One region of the Kribbella sp. NPDC051586 genome, then DNA from elsewhere that is predicted to be linked to it. Evidence: riboswitches for the same ligand, from Rfam matches in the RefSeq annotation. Region 1 holds a riboswitch; the other holds the start of a gene.
What was found. Region 1 has a riboswitch for S-adenosylmethionine ahead of thrC (threonine synthase). Riboswitches for the same ligand answer to the same signal wherever they lie in the genome.

Region 1 (3,398 bases):
TTGAACCCAGGCTGGAGCTGGTTCGGACAGACCTGCTGGTTGCCCTCCAGGCACTGCTCACACTCGCCGCACGCGCAGATGAACGGGGTCGTCACCCGATCGCCGACCCGCCAGCCGGTCACCCCGGCACCGACCGCCGCGATCGTCCCGGCCAGCTCGTGGCCGGGGACGTGCGGCAGCACGATGTCGGGGTCGTGCCCCATCCACCCATGCCAGTCGCTGCGGCACAGGCCGGTCGCCTCGACCCGCAGGACGACCGCACCGGATGCCGGCTCAGGCTGCGGAACCTCCCGTACGACAGGCACGACGCCGTACTGCTCCACCACAACCGCGCGCATTACCGCAGCTTAATCAGCCGCCCGCGACCGCCGGGATGATCGAGACCTGGCCGCCGTCCTTGATCGAAGTCTGCAGGCCGTCGGCGAAGCGGACGTCGTCGTCGTCGACATACACGTTCACGAACCGGCGGAGCGCACCCGACTCGTCCAGGACGCGCCCCTTGATCCCGGGGTACGACGCGTCCAGCGAGTCGAGCACCTCGGTCAGCGTCGAGCCCTCCGCGGACACCTCGGACACGCCCTGGGTGTACGGACGCAGGATGGTCGGAACCCGAACGCTCACACTCACTGCAGGCCTGCCTTCACGAAGGCGTCGTACGACGCGGGGATGGTCACCTTGGGGCCGACCCGGTCGGCCACGGCGTCGAGCGTCTTCAGCCCGTCGCCGGAGTTGATGATGACGGTCTCGGCCTCGGGGTCGAGCCGGCCGGTCGCGATCAGCTTCTTCAGCGTCGCGACGGTCACCCCGCCCGCGGTCTCGGCGAAGACGCCCTCGGTCCGGGCCAGCAGCTGGATGCCCTCGACGACCTCTTCGTCGCTGACGTCCTCGATCGCGCCACCGGTCCGGCGGGCGACATCCAGGACGTACGGCCCGTCGGCCGGGTTGCCGATCGCCAGCGACTTCGCGATGGTGTCCGGCTTGACCGGCTTGACCACGTCGTGGCCGTCACGGAACGCCTGCGCCACCGGCGAGCAGCCGGTCGCCTGCGCGCCGTACACCTTGTAGTCGGTGGCGTCGACGAGCCCGAGCTTGCCGAGCTCGGTGAAGCCCTTGTCGATCTTGGTGAGCTGCGAACCGGACGCGACCGGGATCACGATCTGCTGCGGCAGCCGCCAGCCGAGCTGCTCGGCGATCTCGAAGGCCAGCGTCTTGGAGCCCTCGGAGTAGTACGGCCGGACGTTGACGTTGACGAAGGCCCAGCCCTCCTCCTCGCCGGCGATCTCGGAGGCCAGCTTGTTCACGTCGTCGTAGTTGCCGTCGACCGCGACCAGCGTCCCGCCGTACACGGCGGTGGTGATGATCTTCGGCCGCTCCAGGTCCTTGGGGATGAACACGACCGAGCGGATCCCGGCCCGGGCGGCGGCCGCGGCGACGGCGTTGGCCAGGTTGCCGGTGGAGGGGCAGGCGAAGACCTTCATACCCAGCTCGCGGGTCGCGCTCAGCGCGGAGGCCACGACGCGGTCCTTGAAGGAGTGCGTCGGGTTCCCGGAGTCGTCCTTCACCCACAGCTTGCGGAGGCCGAGCTCACGGGCCAGGTTGCGGGCGTCGATGAGCCGCGTGTACCCCGGCTCGGTGTTCGGGTAGCTGGCCACGTCGACCGGGACGGGCAGCAGCGGCTGGTAGCGCCAGATGTTCTTCGGACCGGCCTCGATCTGCGCCCGGGTGATGGTCGGGTAGTCGTACCCGACCTCGAGCGGACCGAAGCACTCCATACAGGCGTAGAACGGGCCGAGCGGCGACTTCGCCCCACAGGCGCGACAGCTCAGGTGCGTACCGTTGCCGAAGGCACCTTCACGGATCGTGTGGGTGGCGGTCAGGCTCATGAGTGAGGTTCCCCTCTCATCTTCCCCGGGAGCCGGATCTCGGCGCGGGACGGATTTGGCACCGTTCCCTCGCTTTCGGCCCGGACGGGCGTACGGCGGGGAGGGTTGCCGGGACGTCAACGGGCCGTTTCCCTCAGTCCCTCTGGATGAGCTGCCCCCGAGATTACCCAATCGGGTCCATATTGTGTCTTGTGATCCCACCATCCGAGACGGTCGATCTCAGTTGCGGAGCGCTCAGGCGGCCCGGTCCCGGCGTACGTCGAGCATCCGCATCAGGGGCGTCGCGGCGACGCCGTGGACCACCACACTCAGCACGACGGTGAAGCCGACGGTCGCCCACAACCACGGTAGGTCGGCGCCGAAATCGGCACCGGCGTACGCCAGGTAGAACACCGATCCGACGCCGCGGATACCGAACGCGGCAGTCACCCAGCGCTCGGAGCGACGCAGCGGCGTACCGGCCAAGGCGACCCAGGCGGTCAGGGGACGGATCACCAGCACCAGCAGGACGCCCAGCGCGGCACCGGCGACGGTCAGCGGCCGGAGCAGCCCGGCGGTGATCGCGGATCCGAGGAGCAGCAGGATCCCCCAGGTCAGGATGTGTTCGAGCTGCTCGACGAACCCGTGCAGGTCCTCGTGGAAGTCGTGATGCCGCTCGGCCGCGCGGAGCGTCAGTGCGGCGATGAACACGGCGACGAACCCGTACCCGTGCAGCACCTGGGCGAGCCCGTAGACGCCCAGCGTCATCGCTAGCGCCAGCACGGGTTCACGCGAGTCGGCCAGGCGGAAGGTGCGCGACGGCGCGGAGAAGGCCATCTTGCCGAGCAGCCAGCCGACGCCAAGGCCGACGAGCACGCCGATCACGGTCCGCCCGACCAGATCCCAGGCGAACCATTCGAGCGCCCAGCCGCCCACCGCACCCTTGGTGGCCCCGAACACCGCCGCATAGACGAAAGGAAAGGCCAGGCCGTCGTTCAGGCCGGCTTCCGAGGTCAGCGCGAAGCGGACCTCGTCGTCCTCCTCCGGCTCGGCCTCCGCACCGGTCGACGGCCCCTGTACCTGTACGTCCGAGGCGAGGACCGGATCGGTCGGCGCGAGGACGGCGCCGAGCAGCAGGGCGGTCGCCGGAGCCAGGCCGAGCAGCCAGCCCGCACCGGCGACGGCGGCGATACAAGCGGGCATTCCGACCAGCAGGAGCCGCCAGGTCACCTTCCACCGGTGCCACCCGATCGGGCGGTCGATCGCCAGGCCGACGCCCATCAGGGCGACCAGGATCGTCAGCTCGGCGAGGTGCTCGGTCAGGCCGGACTCGACGATCGGGCTGAGGTGGGACTGGTCGACCGCGAGTCCGAGGAGCAGGCCGGCGCCGAGGAAGCCGATCGGCGCGGACACGGCGTACCGGCGGAGCAGGCGGGGCAGAACGGCGCCGAGCAGCAGCGCCAGGCCCGCCACGAGATACAGGCCGTCCCCGTTGATGGTCATGGTGGGAACCCAGTGCCCGGGCTAGCGCAGCCG
Region 2 (3,398 bases), on a different contig from region 1:
GTACCCGTCTCCGTGGGTGAACGAATCCCAGACGACGTGCGTGACCGCGCCGATCACGGCCGAAACCAACGTCCACAACAGGCTGGGGCGGACCGACGACGGCAGCCGCGCGGCGAGTGCCGGTGGAGCGAGGGCGACGAGGGGTCGCCTCAAGAGCAGGTTGTAGACCGCGAGTAGCACGAGCGCGATCAGCGGATCCAGCCACAACGCCGACGTGAACTCGTGGGTGAGGGTCAGGGTGAAGTTGCCGTTGATGTGCTGCGTGGCGAACCGGTAGATCGGGCCGACGTACAGCAGATCTGGCGCCACCGCGCCGGCGACCAGGGCCGAGGTGACGAAGGGCCGACGGACCAGCGGGAGGACTGCCGCGGGGTGGGCGAGGGTGAACGGCACGGCGGCAGCCTAGAAGTGCTGGAGGTCGTGTTATGCGCCCGTAGTGCCGTCGAGTTGCTCCCGCAAAAGGTCGGCGTGACCACAGTGGCGGCCGTACTCGCCGATCAGGTGGATGTAGATCATCCGGAGCGTCGACTCGGTACCGCCGAAGGTGAAGCGGTCATCCAGCGAATGGTCCGCAGCAGCCTCGTCGGAGAGCTTCCACTCCTCGATCAGACCCTCGTACGCCGCCTGCGCATCGGCCGGATCGATCAGCTCGAAGTCCGCGTCCTTGCCGAGCTCGGGCGCGAACAGCGGATCCGCCGGCTCGTCGGCGAAGTGGATGCGGAACCAGATCCGCTCGACCTTGGTGAGGTGCCGGATCAGTCCGAGCAGCGAGAGGTTGGACGGCGGCGAGGGCCGCTCGGCCAGCTGCTCTGCGGTCAGCCCGGCGCATTTGAGCAGCAGCGTGGTGCGGTAGGAATCCAGATAGCCCTGCAGCAGCTCGCGTTCAGGTGCGGTCAGCGAACCGTCCGGTCGCTCGACAGCAGGTGCTCTCCACACCGCGGCATCCAACGTCATGGCGCCAGTCCAACACGGCAGCAGCGCCGACAGCGAATTGGTTAGTCGTTCACCGGCGGAGCCCAGCCGGGTCGCGGGATCAGACAGAACGGGTGACCAGCTGGATCCTCGTAGACCGTCTCGGCGAGTCGCCGGGCGCCGAGTGCCAGCACCTGCGGTCCGGCCGCCTCGACGTCGTCGACCATGACATCCAGATGCATCTGCTGCGGTCGCTCCGGGTCCGGCCACTGCGGGCGCCGATGGTCGACGGCGCGCTGGAAGCCCAGACCCGAAGTGTGGTCGTTGTCGGCGACAACCACCCAGTCCTCGCTCTGGTAGGTGATGGGCTTGCCGAGCAGCGCCGAGTAGAACCGCGCCAGTTCCAGCGGCTCCGGGCAGTCGATCGCGAGGTGGTGCAGTCGTCCGATCATGTGCACAGTCTGCGCCGTCTCAAGATATGTTCGCCAGTCCCGGAATGTGAGATAGCCACTGGCGGTCGCCGTATCCCGTTCGTTACCGTGTTCGGCAGGTCATGAGTGTCAGCGACAAGCCCCGGCTAGCTGGCCGGCAACCCTCCTCCGCGGTGGGGTGCCCCGGGTGAAGACCAGGCCGTGCGGATACCCCGCTCGGCAAGTGCGGACTTCCCGGGAGCAGCAGCATGTCGATCCTCTCCATCCTCGAGCCTGCCAGTACGACGACGCCGCGACTCACCGTGGCGCACCGGAGTACCGGCAGCATCCCCGCCACGGTCGGTTCGGACCTCCTGGTCCCGCTGGCCGACGGCCGGGTCACCGACTACGCGAACTTCGACCACGGAGCGAGCGCGCCGTGCCTGGAGTCCGTCCGGGCCAGCGTGGAGGCGGCGCTGCCGTCGTACGCGTCGGTGCACCGTGGCAACGGGTACGCCTCACGCATCACCACCCAGTGGTACGAGCGTGCTCGCCAAGAGGTGCATGCCTTCGTCGGAGCGCGCGAGGACGACCAGGTGATCTTCACCCGGCAGACCACCGACGCGCTCAACCTGCTGGCTCGTGCGGTGCCGGCGGACGCGACTGTGATCGTGTTCGAGTCCGAGCACCACGCCGCTCTCCTGCCCTGGCCGGCCGAGCGGACCGTTCGCCTGGCCGCGCCGTCCAGCTCCACCGAGGCCGTGACCGCGGTCGCCGACGCACTCCGCGAAGCGCCTGACGGCCCGCGGCTCGTCGTGATCACCGGCGCGTCCAACGTCACCGGCGAGATCTTCCCGATCGCGGAGATCGCCAAGGTGGCCAAGGCGCACGGCGCACGGGTTTGTCTCGACGCGGCACAGCTGGCGCCGCACCGTCCGGTCGACATCTCCACCCTGGATGTCGACTGGGTCGCGCTGTCCGGTCACAAGCTCTACGCGCCGTACGGTGCCGGCGCGCTGATCGGTCGCTCCGACTGGCTCGACGCCGCCGACCCGTACCTGTACGGCGGCGGGGCGACGCACGCGGTCACCGACGACACCGTGGTGTGGGCGACCGGCCCGGCGCGGCACGAGGGCGGCTCCCCCAACGTCATCGGCGCCATCGCGCTGGCGAGCGCCTGTGCCGCGATCAGCAAGCACCGCGACGCGATCGAGCAGCACGAGCGCAGCCTGCTCACCCGCCTCCGGACGGGGCTCGCTCAGATCGACGGAGTCACGACGTACTCGATCTTCGCCGAGGACGCGGACCGTGTCGGCACCGTCTGCTTCACCGTCGCCGGTCTGACCTCGACGCTCGTCTCGGCGGCGCTGAGCGCGGAGTACGGCGTCGGCGTACGGGACGGCAAGTTCTGCGCCCACCCGCTCGTCGGCCACCTCCTCGCCGACTCCCCCGAGCACGGTACGGCGGTCCGCGCGAGCCTCGGCCTCGGGACCACCCGCGAGCACGTGGACCGGCTCGTCAGCGCAGTACGCACGCTGGCCACCAGTGGTCCGCGGGCGGAGTACACGGAGACCGCGCACGGCTGTCAGCCGTCCGACGATCCCCGCGACCTCCAAGCTCCCCGGATCTGGTAGTCCAGCAGCCTCCTACTGCTCAGGAGGTACGAGACCTACATGGTGAGCAGCGAACGCCAGTAGGTCCGCCCATTCGGCCGCGACCATCGCGGCAGGTTTGCCGAAGCCATGGCCGGTGTTGACCTCCACCCGAGTCAAGACGGGCTGCGGACCGGCCTGGGCATGCTGCAGCGTCGCCATGAACTTGTGGCTGTGCAACGGAACCACCCGGTCATCGTGGTCGCCGGTGACCACGAGCGTCGCCGGGTATGACGTGCCGTCGCTGACGCGATGCAACGGCGAGTAAGCCAACAGGTCCTCGAACTGCTCCGGATCGTCGGGCAGACCGAAGTCGGACGCCCACGCCGCACCCACGGTGAACTTGTGGAACCGCAGCATGTCCAGCACCCCGACACCGGGCAGTGCGACCGCGAACAGGTCCGGCCGCTGGGTCATCACCGCT

Region 2: linked by a shared signal. The riboswitch ahead of ACIA58_RS12755 (aminotransferase class V-fold PLP-dependent enzyme) and the one ahead of thrC (threonine synthase) in region 1 are both predicted to bind S-adenosylmethionine.

Annotation. Positions count from the first base shown of each region.
Region 1 covers NZ_JBITDF010000004.1:827,025-830,422, forward strand. The annotation lists gene ACIA58_RS30810 (zinc-dependent alcohol dehydrogenase family protein) at 1-338, opposite strand, end outside; gene ACIA58_RS30815 (ubiquitin-like small modifier protein 1) at 352-627, opposite strand; gene thrC (threonine synthase) at 624-1,883, opposite strand; SAM riboswitch class I at 1,897-2,036, opposite strand; gene ACIA58_RS30825 (cation:proton antiporter) at 2,118-3,365, opposite strand; gene ACIA58_RS30830 (DNA-3-methyladenine glycosylase family protein) at 3,387-3,398, opposite strand, start outside.
Region 2 covers NZ_JBITDF010000002.1:485,062-488,459, forward strand. The annotation lists gene ACIA58_RS12740 (DUF4184 family protein) at 1-393, opposite strand, end outside; gene ACIA58_RS12745 (DinB family protein) at 424-954, opposite strand; gene ACIA58_RS12750 (VOC family protein) at 996-1,364, opposite strand; SAM riboswitch class IV at 1,462-1,575, shown strand; gene ACIA58_RS12755 (aminotransferase class V-fold PLP-dependent enzyme) at 1,592-2,956, shown strand; gene ACIA58_RS12760 (prolyl oligopeptidase family protein) at 2,969-3,398, opposite strand, start outside.